Regions from separate parts of the Mammaliicoccus lentus genome, predicted to be linked through region 1. Evidence: a T-box and tRNA genes for the amino acid it is inferred to sense, from the RefSeq annotation. Region 1 holds a T-box; the other holds one or more tRNA genes.
What was found. A T-box is a leader RNA that pairs with one kind of tRNA and senses whether it is charged. The one in region 1 lies ahead of tyrS (tyrosine--tRNA ligase), so its partner is inferred to be a tRNA-Tyr.

Region 1 (7,227 bases):
TTGTCTTATTCCATTTTTATCAGGTATTCTTGGTGCAGCTTTAATACTTGCACTATTTTTTGGCGGTTCTAAATTATTGGATGTATTTAATTCAACCAATGATGATGCCAATGTTACAAACGCGCCAGCAAGTGAAAAAGGTGGAAACACTAAAGATAAGGAAGCGAAAAACAATTCGGTTTCTAAAATGGTCGAAGATGTCTCCCCTTCTATTGTCGGAGTTATAAACAAACAAAAAGTGAGTGGCTTAGAATCATTTTTTGGAGGTAATAATTCTGAAGGTTCAGATGAATCACAAGAAACTGGTGCCGGAACAGGCGTGATTTATCAAGTCGATAAAAATAGCGCTTATATTGTGACTAATAATCACGTTATTGAAGGTGCTAATGAAATTGAAGTTAGACTTCATAACGATAAAGCTGTAAAAGCTAAATTAGTTGGTAAAGATGTTATGACAGATTTAGCAGTACTTAAAATTGATGGTAAATATGATATTAATCCTGTTAAATTCGCAGATTCTTCAAAAGTTAAAGCTGGTGAAACTGTATTTGCACTAGGTAATCCTCTTGGTGTAGAATTTGCAAATAGTGTTACCCAAGGTATTATATCTTCTGAAGAACGTACTATGAATGTTCAAACATCTGAAGGTGTTACAGAAGCAACTGTTATTCAAACTGATGCTGCAATCAACCCAGGTAATTCTGGTGGTGCTCTTGTCGATTTAAATGGTAATTTAATCGGTATTAACTCTATGAAAATATCACGACAAGATGTTGAAGGTATAGGTTTTGCCATACCAAGTAATGAAGTTAAACATATCATTAAAGATATTATGGACGATGGAAAAGTAACTAGACCATACATTGGTATTAGTATGATTTCAATCGACGATATCCCTGACCAATATAAAAAAGAATTAAAACTTACTGTTGATAGTGGCGTATACATTTCAGAAGTTGACGAGAAAGCAAATAATGGAATTAAAAAGGGCGATGTCATCACTGAAATAGATGGTAAGAAAGTTAAAGATGATTCGGATATTCGAAATTATATTTATAATGATAAAAAACCAGGTGACAAAATCACTCTAAAAGTCGTTAGAGATGGTAAAGAAAAATCAGCAAAAGTCACATTAAAAGAACAGAATTAAAAACTAACTAGGGACATAAATGTTAATTCAAAATAAATAAGCATATCACTTAACTAATATTTTAGTTCATAAGTGATATGCTTATTTTTATAAAAACATGACTATTACACATTTTAATGTCTCAGCCTGGTTCTTTATAAAGGCAGTGTATGTGTTATTAGAATCCTCTGCCAGCACCACCGCCGGAGAAGCCGCCGCCTCCGCCGAAACCGCCGCCAGAAAATCCGCCACCGGAACTACCAGGTGGCCCACCAAACATAAACGGTCCAGCCGAACCTCTTCTCGTTCTTCTTCTTGTACCGCCTCGTGGTGGTTTACCTCCACCATTTAAGAAATAAATAATGAAAAATATAATGATAAAAATAATAAATACTATAAAGGGAATTTTACCTAAACCACTACTTTGTGGTTCATCCTCAGTAAATTTTTTCCCGTCATATCCATAGCTTTTAGCAATTTCGTCCCAAACTGCGTCATACAATTTAGTTAAACCTTTACTATAATATGCTTTAGATTTATTTTTATCGGAAGTTTTTGCTGCTTTTTCTTGATAAGGCATAAAATTATCATCTATTAATTGTCCTACTTTTGAATCATTTAATACGCCTTCAAGTCCATCTCCAACAGCTATATCTATACCTCTATTATTATTTTCATTGCCATTATCTAAATTAAGTAGAATAACTATACCACGGTTATGTTTCTGGTCGCCTACTTTATAATGACGTCCTGCCTCGAGCGCATAGTCTTGCCTAGGTGTTTGCCCAATTGATTTCATTGTCATTAACATAATATCTGCGTCGGTACCATCTTGTAGTTTTTGACCTTTTTTATTTATGTTGTTCTTATCTTTATCTAATACTAAATTAGCGTGATCTTGAACAAATACTGGCTTTTCAAGTTTAGGAAATTTATCCACTGCAAAAGCTGTCGAGCTAAACGTGAGTAAAATTGCGATTATTAATAAATTTACGCGTTTTAAAAATTGATTCATTAAGAATCATCTCCACCAAAGTCAACTTTAGGTGCATCTTTTGCTTCACCTTTTGCTTGGAAGTATTCTTTCTTATCAAAATTGAATAAACCAGCTATGATACTTGATGGGAATTTACGTGTTGCTTGATTATATTCATTAATAGAATCGTTATAATCTTTTCTTGCAACAGCAATTCTGTTTTCTGTTCCAGCAAGTTCATCTCTTAAACCTGTGAATTGTTTATCTGCTTTTAAGTCTGGATAATTTTCACTTATCGCTATTAATCGGCTTAATGCACTATTTACTTCACCATTTGCTTCTGCTTTTTCTTGTGGCGTATTTGCACCGGCTAATTTACTTCTTGCATCTGAAACATCTTTAAACACTTTCTCTTCATGTTTCGTATAACCTTTTACTGTATCAACTAAGTTAGGTATTAAATCTACACGTCGTTGTAATTGGTTGTCGATATTAGATAGAGATTTGTCCGCTTCTTCTTCTAATCCTACCAACCTGTTATATGGTCCAATCATAATTATACCAAGAATAACAAATACTGCTACAACAGTAATTATGGGTGCTAAGTATTTTTTCATTATTAAACTTCCTTTCACTGAATTTTACACTATTCATTATACATTATATGGTAGATAAAACTATAATTCTACAATAGAAAAGGAGTGGTAAAGAAATCTAGTATTTATAACAAGATTTCATTGTCCCTCTCCTTTTCTAAATTTTTATGAATATTTAACCATTGTATATTTCTTCTTACCTCTTCTTACAATTGTAAATTCATCTTCAATTTTGTCTTCAGTAGTAATTTCATGATTAACATCTTGAATTCTTTCACCATTTAAATATATTGCACCATTATTAATGTCTTCTCTTGCCTGTCTCTTAGATGGAGATACACCCGCTTCTATAATAAACTCTACTAATTGAGTTGTTTCTTTACTAACTACAGCTGTTGGCACATCTTTGAAACCTGCTTCGATTTCATCTTTTGTTAAAGATTTAATATCTCCTTTGAATAAAGCATTTGTAATTCTTTTTGCTTCTTCTACAGCATCTGGACCATGGATAAACCCAACCATTTCTTCAGCAAGCACTTTCTGTGCTTCTCTTAAATGAGGCGCTTCTTCTACCGTTTTTTCTAATCTTTCAATTTCTTCTCTGTCTAGGAAAGTAAAGTATTTCAAGTATTTAACAACATCTGCGTCTTGTGAATTAATCCAGAATTGGTATAACTCGTATGCAGAAGTTTTACTTCTATCTAACCAAACTGTACCTGATTCTGATTTACCGAATTTTTTGCCATCTGCTTTTGTAACTAATGGAATTGTGAATCCAAACGCCTCAGTTTCACCATACATTCTTCTCATTAAGTCAAGACCCGCTGTAATGTTACCCCATTGATCTGAACCACCGATTTGCATTTTACAGTCGTAATTTTTATTTAAATAACCGAAATCAATAGCTTGTAAAATCATATAAGTAAATTCAGTGTATGATATGCCCATTTCCAAACGTGCTTTTACTGAATCTTTACCTAACATATAATTCACACCAACATGTTTCGCATAATCTCTTAAGAAAGAAATTAAATCTATTTCTTTCAACCAATCTTTATTATTTACTAAAATTGCAGCATCTTCGCCTTCAAATTCAAAAATCTTATGCATTTGATTCATAATGCCACGAACGTTTTCTTCGACTTGTTCATCAGTCTGTAATTTTCTTTCCTCAGTTCTTCCAGACGGATCACCAATCATACCTGTACCTCCGCCTACTAAAACAATAGGTGTATGACCATGATTTTGGAATCTTCTTAAAGTTAAATAAGGTAATAAATGCCCTATATGTAAACTATCTGCAGTTGGATCTGCACCACAGTATATTTTTACTGACTCTTTATTTAATAATTCTTCAATTCCCTCTTCATCAGTTTGCTGATAAACAAGGCCTCTCCATTTTAAATCTTCTAATAATGCATTTGCCATAATATTTTCCTCCTCCAAAATAAAATAAAATAAAATAAAATAAAAAAGCACCCTTACAATAAAATGTAAGGGTGCTTGAATACACGGTACCACCATACTTATGACATTATTATGTCATCTCTCATTAATGTTACGTACATTAAAAACGTAGAACTATTTTTTACAAGGTGTATTCACAATTACCTCTTTATCAGTTCCCAGCACCACTGACTCTCTTAAAAAGATAATAATCATTACTTCTCCTTTAGTTCAACACAATCTTCAATTAATTACAAAGTATAAAGCTAACAATTTTAAAAGTCAATATTATTTATATATGTTATAATTATGATGATTAGATTGGAGGTTAAAATTTGAGTTCAAATCAGTCTAAAAATAAATTCAAAGATCAATTTAATCGTTCAAGTAAGAAATATAAAAATACTTTTAAAGAAGCAAAATGGACTCCAAAACTAATATTCTTTACAACTTACCAAGTCATAAGCAATTTGTTTTTTATTATTCTTTTTATTAGTTGTTTATTACTAGCATTAGGTTTAGGTATTGGTGGCGGATACTTTGCAGGCCTCGTCAAAGATGAAAAAGTGATGTCTAAGAAAGAAATGAAAGAACAGCTTTATTCTATGACCGAAAGCACGTCTGTATATTTTGGTTCTGGAGAATCTCTTGGCCGATTAAAAAGTGATGTCCAAAGGGATGTTATTAAGGGAAATGAAATAAGTGATAATGTAAAAAACGCACTTATAGCAACAGAAGACGAAGAGTTTTACCAACATAATGGTATTGTACCAAAAGCATTTTTACGTGCCTCAGTACAAGAAGTACTAGGTAGTTCAAATTCTTCTGGTGGTAGTACTTTAACGCAACAATTAGTTAAAAATCAGTTATTAACAAATGAAACATCATTCGAACGTAAAGCAAAAGAAATGCTGCTATCTATGAATGTCGAAAAAAACTTATCAAAAGATGAAATTATAGACAGTTATTTAAATGTAGTATCATTTGGACGTAACTCTAATGGGTCTAATATTGCAGGTATTGAATCAGCTGCACAAGGTGTATTTGGAAAATCTGCTAAAAATTTAAATGTTGCACAATCAGCTTATTTAGCAGGATTACCTCAAAACCCATATACTTACACACCATTTTTACCAAACGGTGATTTAAAAGATGATAAATCATTAGAGTTTGGTATTAATCGTCAGCACTATGTACTTAAAAGAATGTATCAAGAAGAAAAAATCAGTAAAAAAGAATACGATGAAGCTTTAAAATTTGATATTAAAAAATCATTTGTCGATAAAGTTGAAGAACCAAATCAAAAATATCCATTCTTAACTGAAGAAGTGGAAGATCGTACAATCGACATTTTAAAATATCATTTAGCTAAAAAAGATAACATTTCTAAGAAAGAATTAGACCAAACGCCAGTGTTAATGACTAAATATACTGAGAAAGCTAATAAAGCAATGCGTACTGAAGGATACAGAGTCGATACAACAATCGAAAAAGATATGTATGACACTCTTCAAGATGTAAAAAATAATTCAAATAGCTATTCTTGGGATAGAGAAGCAAGCTACACTAATGCGGAAGGTAAAAAAGCAACAAAAGATTTCCAACACGAAGTTGGTGCATTACTAAAAGAAAATGGTAGCGGTAAGATCTTAGCATTTGTAGGTGGTCGTGATTATGAAAAATCACAAATCAATCACGCAACAAAAGCAAAAAGATCACCTGGTTCTACAATGAAACCACTCTTAACATATGCACCAGCATTTGAACATGGTTTAATCACACCAAACACTGCTTTACTAGATAAAAAGTTTGATATCAATGGTTATTCACCTGATAACTATGATAGAAGAGAGTTTGGACCCGTAACTGTAGATTATGCATTAAGAAATTCACTTAACTTAAGTACATTAAGATTATACAGTAACGTACAGGATTATAAACCATGGGAAAACCTTAATAAAATGGGTATGAACGTACCAGAAAACGTACAAGATGGATTAGCTCTAACATTAGGTACAGCTGACTTCACTTTAGGACAAGATGTTGATGGATTTAGTACTTTAGCTAATAAAGGTGAATATAACGATAGTTATATGATTGAATCCATTAAAACACGTGACGGTGAAGTTGTTTACCAACATAAGAAAGACCCTAAACGTATATTCAGTGAATCTACTACTTATTTAACAACTGATATACTAAAAGGTGTACTAGACGATGGGTCAGGTTATCAAATTAAAGATTCTTATGATGGAACATGGGCAGCTAAAACAGGTACATCAGAATCTGGTAAAGACAGCTTATTAGTAGGATATACACCGAAAGTAACATTAGGTATTTGGATGGGCTATGATCAACCAATTACATTTGACGAAGATAGTCATTATCAAATCTTTATGTGGAGAGATATGGTTAACGCCCTATCAAATACAGATAGAGAGAAATTAGGATATGACAGCGATTTCGAAAAACCAAGTACAGTTAGTGAGAAGACAATTTGTCAATACACAAACTCTACTGGTAGTTGTAGTAAAGGCGAATCAAAAGCTTCTACATTAATCTCTGATAAAGTAGATACTTCTGAAAAAGACATTTATTCAGAATCAGTATTGAAACGACTTGGTATTGCTGTAGATGGAAATACATCATCTAAAATCAAACCTAAAGAGAAAGTATCTAAAAACTCTAAAGAAGCTTGGTCATACAACTCAAGCGAAAACAAAAAAGCAGATTCAGATAGCGGTAAACCATCCAGTGGTACAAATACTAAACCACCAAGTGGTGACTAACCTAATTATCATAAAACGAATATAATAAAAACAGGTTGAGACAATTATTTATATCCCAACCTGAAACTTAAAACATCAATCCTTTAGTTTTATAACTTTCGGATTGATGTTTTTTTATTTGATATATGATATTTTTTAGAATAAACCTTTCGCTGTGCCATCTTCATTAACATCCATATTCAAAGCAGCTGGTTGTTTCGGTAATCCAGGCATCGTCATAATATCTCCTGTCAATGCTACTATAAAACCCGCCCCTGTTTTCGGCAATAATTCTCGTATTGTTATATCAAA
Region 2 (7,227 bases), 570 kb from region 1:
CCTAAGCCGAGGCCGATAGGCGTAGGCGATGGATAACAGGTAGATATTCCTGTACCACCTATGATTGTTTGAACGATGGGGGGACGCAGTAGGATAGGCGAAGCGTGCTGTTGGAGTGCACGTCCAAGCAACAAGACTGAGTGTTAGGCAAATCCGGCACTCGTAAGGTTGAGTTGTGATGGGGAGTTGGATCATGAATCCGACGAGTCGTTGATTTCACACTGCCAAGAAAAGCCTCTAGTTAGAAAATAGGTGCCCGTACCGCAAACCGACACAGGTAGTCAAGATGAGAATTCTAAGGTGAGCGAGCGAACTCTCGTTAAGGAACTCGGCAAAATGACCCCGTAACTTCGGGAGAAGGGGTGCTTTTTAAGGTGCAAGCCTTGAAGAGCCGCAGTGAATAGGCCCAAGCGACTGTTTATCAAAAACACAGGTCTCTGCTAAACCGTAAGGTGATGTATAGGGACTGACGCCTGCCCGGTGCTGGAAGGTTAAGAGGAGTGGTTAGCTTCTGCGAAGCTACGAATCGAAGCCCCAGTAAACGGCGGCCGTAACTATAACGGTCCTAAGGTAGCGAAATTCCTTGTCGGGTAAGTTCCGACCCGCACGAAAGGCGTAACGATTTGGGCACTGTCTCAACGAGAGACTCGGTGAAATCATAGTACCTGTGAAGATGCAGGTTACCCGCGACAGGACGGAAAGACCCCGTGGAGCTTTACTGTAGCCTGATATTGAAATTCGGCACAGCTTGTACAGGATAGGTAGGAGCCTTAGAAGCGTGAGCGCTAGCTTACGTGGAGGCGCTGGTGGGATACTACCCTGGCTGTGTTGACTTTCTAACCCGCACCATTTGATCATGGTGGGAGACAGTGTCAGGCGGGCAGTTTGACTGGGGCGGTCGCCTCCTAAAGAGTAACGGAGGCGCTCAAAGGTTCCCTCAGAATGGTTGGAAATCATTCGCAGAGTGTAAAGGCACAAGGGAGCTTGACTGCGAGACTTACAAGTCGAGCAGGGTCGAAAGACGGACTTAGTGATCCGGTGGTTCCGCATGGAAGGGCCATCGCTCAACGGATAAAAGCTACCCCGGGGATAACAGGCTTATCTCCCCCAAGAGTTCACATCGACGGGGAGGTTTGGCACCTCGATGTCGGCTCATCGCATCCTGGGGCTGTAGTCGGTCCCAAGGGTTGGGCTGTTCGCCCATTAAAGCGGTACGCGAGCTGGGTTCAGAACGTCGTGAGACAGTTCGGTCCCTATCCGTCGTGGGCGTAGGAAATTTGAGAGGAGCTGTCCTTAGTACGAGAGGACCGGGATGGACATACCTCTGGTGTACCAGTTGTCGTGCCAACGGCATAGCTGGGTAGCTATGTATGGACGGGATAAGTGCTGAAAGCATCTAAGCATGAAGCCCCCCTCAAGATGAGATTTCCCAACTTCGGTTATAAGATCCCTCAAAGATGATGAGGTTAATAGGTTCGGGGTGTAAGCGCAGTAATGTGTGTAGCTGACGAATACTAATCGATCGAAGACTTAATCAAATTTTTAAAATCGGTTTTGCGCCGTAAAATCTGCTTACTATCTAGTTTTGAATGTGCAATACATTCTCATAACAATGCGAAGAGCAATTGTTTATCAATTGTCTCAAGCAAGTACTTTGTCTGGTGACGATAGCAAAGAGGTCACACCTGTTCCCATGCCGAACACAGAAGTTAAGCTCTTTAGCGCCGATGGTAGTTGGGCTTACGTTCCGCGAGAGTAGGACGTTGCCGGGCAAATTATTAGTATTATTCCACAGTAGCTCAGTGGTAGAGCTATCGGCTGTTAACCGATCGGTCGTAGGTTCGAATCCTACCTGTGGAGCCATGGCCCCTTGGTCAAGCGGTTAAGACACCGCCCTTTCACGGCGGTAACACGGGTTCGAGTCCCGTAGGGGTCATTTTTATATGGAGAATTAGCTCAGCTGGGAGAGCATCTGCCTTACAAGCAGAGGGTCGGCGGTTCGAACCCGTCATTCTCCACCATTTCTAATAACTAAATAAGCTGGAGGGGTAGCGAAGTGGCTAAACGCGGCGGACTGTAAATCCGCTCCTTAGGGTTCGGCAGTTCGAATCTGCCCCCCTCCACCATTGTTGGGCTATAGCCAAGCGGTAAGGCAACGGACTTTGACTCCGTCACCCGCTGGTTCGAATCCAGCTAGCCCAGCCATTAGAGCCATTAGCTCAGTTGGTAGAGCATCTGACTTTTAATCAGAGGGTCAGAGGTTCGAATCCTCTATGGCTCATATTGAAGACATTAGTGATTTCACTAATGTCTTTTTTGTTTTTAAGCGTTTTTGCATATACATGTATATGTATTAGGATATTGTTGCAAAGGCGTTTCTATATACATATATGAATAAATATTTGTAATATATTAATAATATCCATAAACCCTTATATACCTTGATGTAAGTGCTTACATATACTAGAATATAATAGTAATGACAATTAAGGGGGATTTAAAATATGAGTAAACGTATTGAAATTATTGGTGCACCCACTGCCTTTGGTCAACGTAAATTAGGTGTTAACTTTGGACCGGATGCATTAAGATATGCTGGTTTAATAGAGAGAATAGAAGATATTGGACATGAAGTAATTGATAAAGGTAATGTTCAATCACCAGTTCTAGACATGAAGAAATATAAAAGTGAACAAAAAGGTCTTCGTAATTTAGAGGAAGTAATTGCTTTTTCAAATAATTTATACGAATCTGTGAATGAAACCGTTGAAAAAGGTCACTTTCCACTCATACTAGGTGGAGATCATTCTTTATCAATAGGCTCTATAGCTGGTATTAGTAAACACTATGAAAATTTAGGCGTGATTTGGTACGATGCACACGGTGATTTAAATACGTTAGAGTCTTCTCCTAGCGGAAATATACACGGTATGCCATTAAGAGCATTGATTGGTGAAGGTGATGAAGCACTGACAAACATTGGTGGATATAAAAATAAAGTTAAACCTGAAAATGTCGTATTAATAGGTATGAGAGATTTAGATGAAGGCGAGAAAAAGTACATAAAAAAAGCAGGTATTTTAACATATACTATGGCTGATATTGATAGGTTAGGTATGGGACAAGTCATTTCAGAAACGATAGAATATCTAAAAGATAAAACGGATGGTATTCACTTATCGCTAGACGTTGATGCTTTAGATCCTGTTGAAACACCAGGAACAGGAACAATTGTACCTGGTGGAGCTACATATAGAGAAAGTCATCTTGCGATGGAAATGTTGCATGAATCTAAATTGATTGTTTCTGCTGACTTAGTAGAAGTAAACCCACTTATTGATGAATATAATAAAACAGCTAGATTAGCGATTGGATTAATGGGTTCATTTTTTGGTGAAAAACTATTATAATTGACAATTATGAATAAAATCATTATAAATAAAGAAGTCTCTAATTATAGAGACTTCTTTTTTATTTAAATTAACAATATAACTGAAAAATTGATATAATAAATAATAGGTTAACGAAATATGGAGGAGATACTATGCAGTTACCTGACATTTTTGGCGATTTAAGTGCCATAAAAGTTATAACAGGTATACTTGATTTGATTATTGTATGGTATGTATTGTACTTAATTATTACAGTAGTGAAAGGTACAAAAGCGATACAATTATTAAAAGGTATATTTTTCATCATAATTGGTAGAACAGTAAGTGATTTTTTAAATTTAACAACAACAACGCTATTATTTGACTTCGTATTACAATGGGGATTTTTAGCGATTATTGTTATATTCCAACCAGAGTTTAGAAGAGCTCTAGAACAGTTAGGTAGAGGTAGCTTGTTTAAACGCGTAAATGTAACGACCTCTGCTGAACAAGAACGTCTAACTGATAGTATCGATAAAGCTGTTCAATACATGGCTAAGAGACGTATAGGTGCACTCATAGTCTTTGAGAAAGAAACAGGTTTGCAGGATTACATAGAGACGGGCATCCCTATTAACGCTGATATTACTCAAGAGCTACTCACTAATATATTCATTCCTAATACACCATTACATGATGGGGCTATGATTATTAGAGAACAAAAGATTGCTACAGCTGCAAGTTACTTACCATTATCAGATAGTCAAAAAATATCTAAAAGTTTAGGTACTAGACATAGAGCGGCGGTAGGTATCTCTGAAGTTTCAGATGCATTTACAGTAGTTGTATCTGAAGAAACGGGGTCGATTTCTGTTTCATTTGATGGTAAATTAAGAAAAGAAATATCTAGTGATACTTTTAGAGAATTACTAGTTGAGCATTGGTTTGGTTCTGTTCAAAGCAGAAAGGATGTGAAGTAGATGCTAGAATCTAAATGGGGATTACGTTTTGTCGCATTAGTACTAGCTTTAGTCATGTTCTTATCTGTTAATAATGTATTTGGTAGTTTATTTAACGAAACAACGTTAAAAAATTCTGATCATGTTATAGAGGATGTTCCTGTTGAAACAGTTTACAATTCTAAAGAATTATACTTATCAGGTGCACCTAAGACAGTAGATGTTAAAGTTTCAGGACCACAATCTACAATCTTAAAAACAGAAAAATTACTTAATTTTAAGGTGGAACTTAATCTAAAGAATAAATCAGTAGGAGAATATAAAGAAAGCTTTAAAGTAAAAGGATTAAACAAAGATTTGAATTATCAAGTTATTCCGAAAACCACAACTGTTTCTTTACAAGAAAAAGTATCTAAGAAATTCCCAATCGAAGCTGAAATCAATCAAAATAGAATCGCTTCCGGTTATGAATTATTAGGTGAAACAGTTAATCCATCACAAATAACGATTACTGGTGGTCAAGAAGAATTAAATAAAATCGCATATGTAAAGGCAACATTAGATGAGAATAAACAACTTACTGATGATACAACTGAGAAAGCAGGCATTAGCGTACTAGATAGTAACTTGAACAAATTAGATGTTCAAATTAGACCTGATACCGTTAATGTAAACATTAAAGTTGCGAGATCGAGTAAAACAGTAAGTTTAAATCCTGTCACAAAAGGATCTGCTTCAAAAAACACAAATATTGACGATATAAGTTTAGATAAATCAGAAGTTAAAATATACGGTTCACGTAATGTATTAGATGGTATTAGTTCAATAGATGTGCCAGTAGATGTATCGGATATCGATAATGATACAACGAAAAAGGTAGATTTAAATTTACCTGATGATATAGACGAAGCCGAATTCAACAAAGTCGAAGCAAAAATAAAAACTTCTAAAAACTAATGGAAATAAAAGGAGAATTACAAATGGGCAAATATTTTGGTACTGATGGTGTAAGGGGAGTAGCGAATTCTGAATTAACTCCTGAAATTGCTTTTAAATTAGGTAGATTTGGTGGATATGTTTTAGCTAAAAAGCATAATAGCGAAAACCCGAAAGTATTAGTAGGTAGAGATACACGAGTATCAGGAGAAATGTTAGAATCTGCTTTAATTGCTGGTCTATCATCAATAGGAGCAGAAGTTATGAGATTAGGTGTCATTTCAACACCAGGTGTAGCTTATTTAACTAAAGAAGTAGAAGCAGATTTAGGTGTTATGATTAGTGCTTCTCATAATCCAGTAGCTGATAATGGTATTAAATTCTTCGGACCAGATGGTTTCAAGCTGACTGATGATGAAGAATTAGAAATAGAAAAATTATTAGATTCAACTGAAGATAATTTACCAAGACCTACAGGTAACGAATTAAATCATATATCTGATTATTTCGAAGGCGCTCAAAAATATATGAGCTATATTAAGTCAACAGTGGATGGAGACTTAGAAGGGCTTAAAATTGTATTAGATGGCGCGCACGGTGCTACATATTCTCTAGCTCCTTATTTATTCGGAGATTTAGAAGCCTCTAGTGAGACAATTGGTTGTAAACCGGATGGCTATAATATTAATTTAAATGTTGGATCTACACATCCTGAAGAATTATCTAATGCAGTTGTAGAGTACGAAGCAGATTTTGGTTTAGCATTTGATGGTGATGGAGACAGAATTATAGCGGTTGATGAAAAAGGTCAAATAGTAGACGGTGACCAAATTATGTTCATTTTAGCGCAAGATATGGCTGAACAAGGTGAATTAAAAGATAATATGGTTGTATCAACAGTAATGAGTAATTTAGGTTTCTATAAAGCTTTAGAAGAAGTAGGTATAAAATCCGACAAAACTAAAGTAGGCGACAGATATGTTGTAGAAGAAATGAGAAGAGGTTCTTATAGTCTTGGAGGCGAGCAATCTGGCCATATCGTATTAATGGACTATAATACAACAGGTGATGGTTTACTAACAGGTGTACATTTAGCAAGCATCGTTAAAAGAACGGGTAAATCATTAAGCGAATTAGCAAGTAAAATGAAAAAATATCCTCAGCGTTTAGTCAATGTAAAAGTTTCTGATAAGTATGGTGTTGAAGAAAATACTAAAGTTGCAGAAATTATTACAAAAGTTGAAGTTGAAATGAATGGAGAAGGCCGTATTTTAGTACGTCCATCTGGAACAGAACCGTTAGTTCGTGTAATGGTAGAAGCTAAAACTGAAGAAGATGCTGAAAGATATGTAAATAGTATTGCAGAAGTTGTTAAAAGAGAAATGGGAATTGAATAATTAAATGAATATAAAAGCGGTTGAGTCATATGTTTTATGGCTCAACCGTTTTTTATTATAAATTATTATCACAAGTTCATTTAATATAAATTTATAAAATAAGTTGATATATATAGTGATATAATTGCACAATACTGAGATTCATTGTAGAATAAAGAAAGTTCACTAAAGGAGGATTGTGAGGTTTATCAAAATAAGGAAACTTATAGCGCCTGAACAAAAGGGAATTATGACTAAAGATGCGTGTATATTCAGATACATGTTGAATGAATAATTTCGCTTTTGTTGACGAGGAGGATGGTTATCGAATTATCGGCGGATGCTATCCCGGATGTGGCTCATTCGAAAGTTCAATGGTTAAAGCATATGGGTGACTGTATGTCCAAAGTCATTGAAACAGCCATGAAGTCAATAACGTACTGAAAGCGACTGGACACTTTTTGAAGTTGTCTAACCGCTTATTTAAAATTGGAGGAATTTAATTTATGTGTGGAATCGTCGGATATATTGGTACAGCCAATGCAAAAGAATTATTACTTAGAGGATTAGAAAAATTAGAATATA

Region 2: it has a tRNA-Tyr gene. The T-box ahead of tyrS (tyrosine--tRNA ligase) is inferred to sense a tRNA for this amino acid. The anticodon was not compared.

What each region holds. Positions count from the first base shown of each region.
Region 1 covers NZ_OX344834.1:1,138,969-1,146,195, reverse strand. The annotation lists gene ACNMOQ_RS05725 (S1C family serine protease) at 1-1,150, shown strand, start outside; gene ACNMOQ_RS05720 (TPM domain-containing protein) at 1,308-2,144, opposite strand; gene ACNMOQ_RS05715 (LemA family protein) at 2,144-2,722, opposite strand; gene tyrS (tyrosine--tRNA ligase) at 2,867-4,129, opposite strand; T-box leader at 4,194-4,382, opposite strand; gene ACNMOQ_RS05705 (transglycosylase domain-containing protein) at 4,483-6,936, shown strand; gene ACNMOQ_RS05700 (formate--tetrahydrofolate ligase) at 7,072-7,227, opposite strand, start outside.
Region 2 covers NZ_OX344834.1:573,851-581,077, forward strand. The annotation lists rRNA gene ACNMOQ_RS02610 (23S ribosomal RNA) at 1-1,538, shown strand, start outside; rRNA gene rrf (5S ribosomal RNA) at 1,658-1,772, shown strand; tRNA gene ACNMOQ_RS02620 (tRNA-Asn) at 1,789-1,863, shown strand; tRNA gene ACNMOQ_RS02625 (tRNA-Glu) at 1,865-1,936, shown strand; tRNA gene ACNMOQ_RS02630 (tRNA-Val) at 1,946-2,021, shown strand; tRNA gene ACNMOQ_RS02635 (tRNA-Tyr) at 2,043-2,126, shown strand; tRNA gene ACNMOQ_RS02640 (tRNA-Gln) at 2,131-2,205, shown strand; tRNA gene ACNMOQ_RS02645 (tRNA-Lys) at 2,209-2,281, shown strand; gene rocF (arginase) at 2,505-3,410, shown strand; gene cdaA (diadenylate cyclase CdaA) at 3,545-4,351, shown strand; gene ACNMOQ_RS02660 (CdaR family protein) at 4,352-5,287, shown strand; gene glmM (phosphoglucosamine mutase) at 5,311-6,663, shown strand; gene glmS (glutamine--fructose-6-phosphate transaminase (isomerizing)) at 7,149-7,227, shown strand, end outside.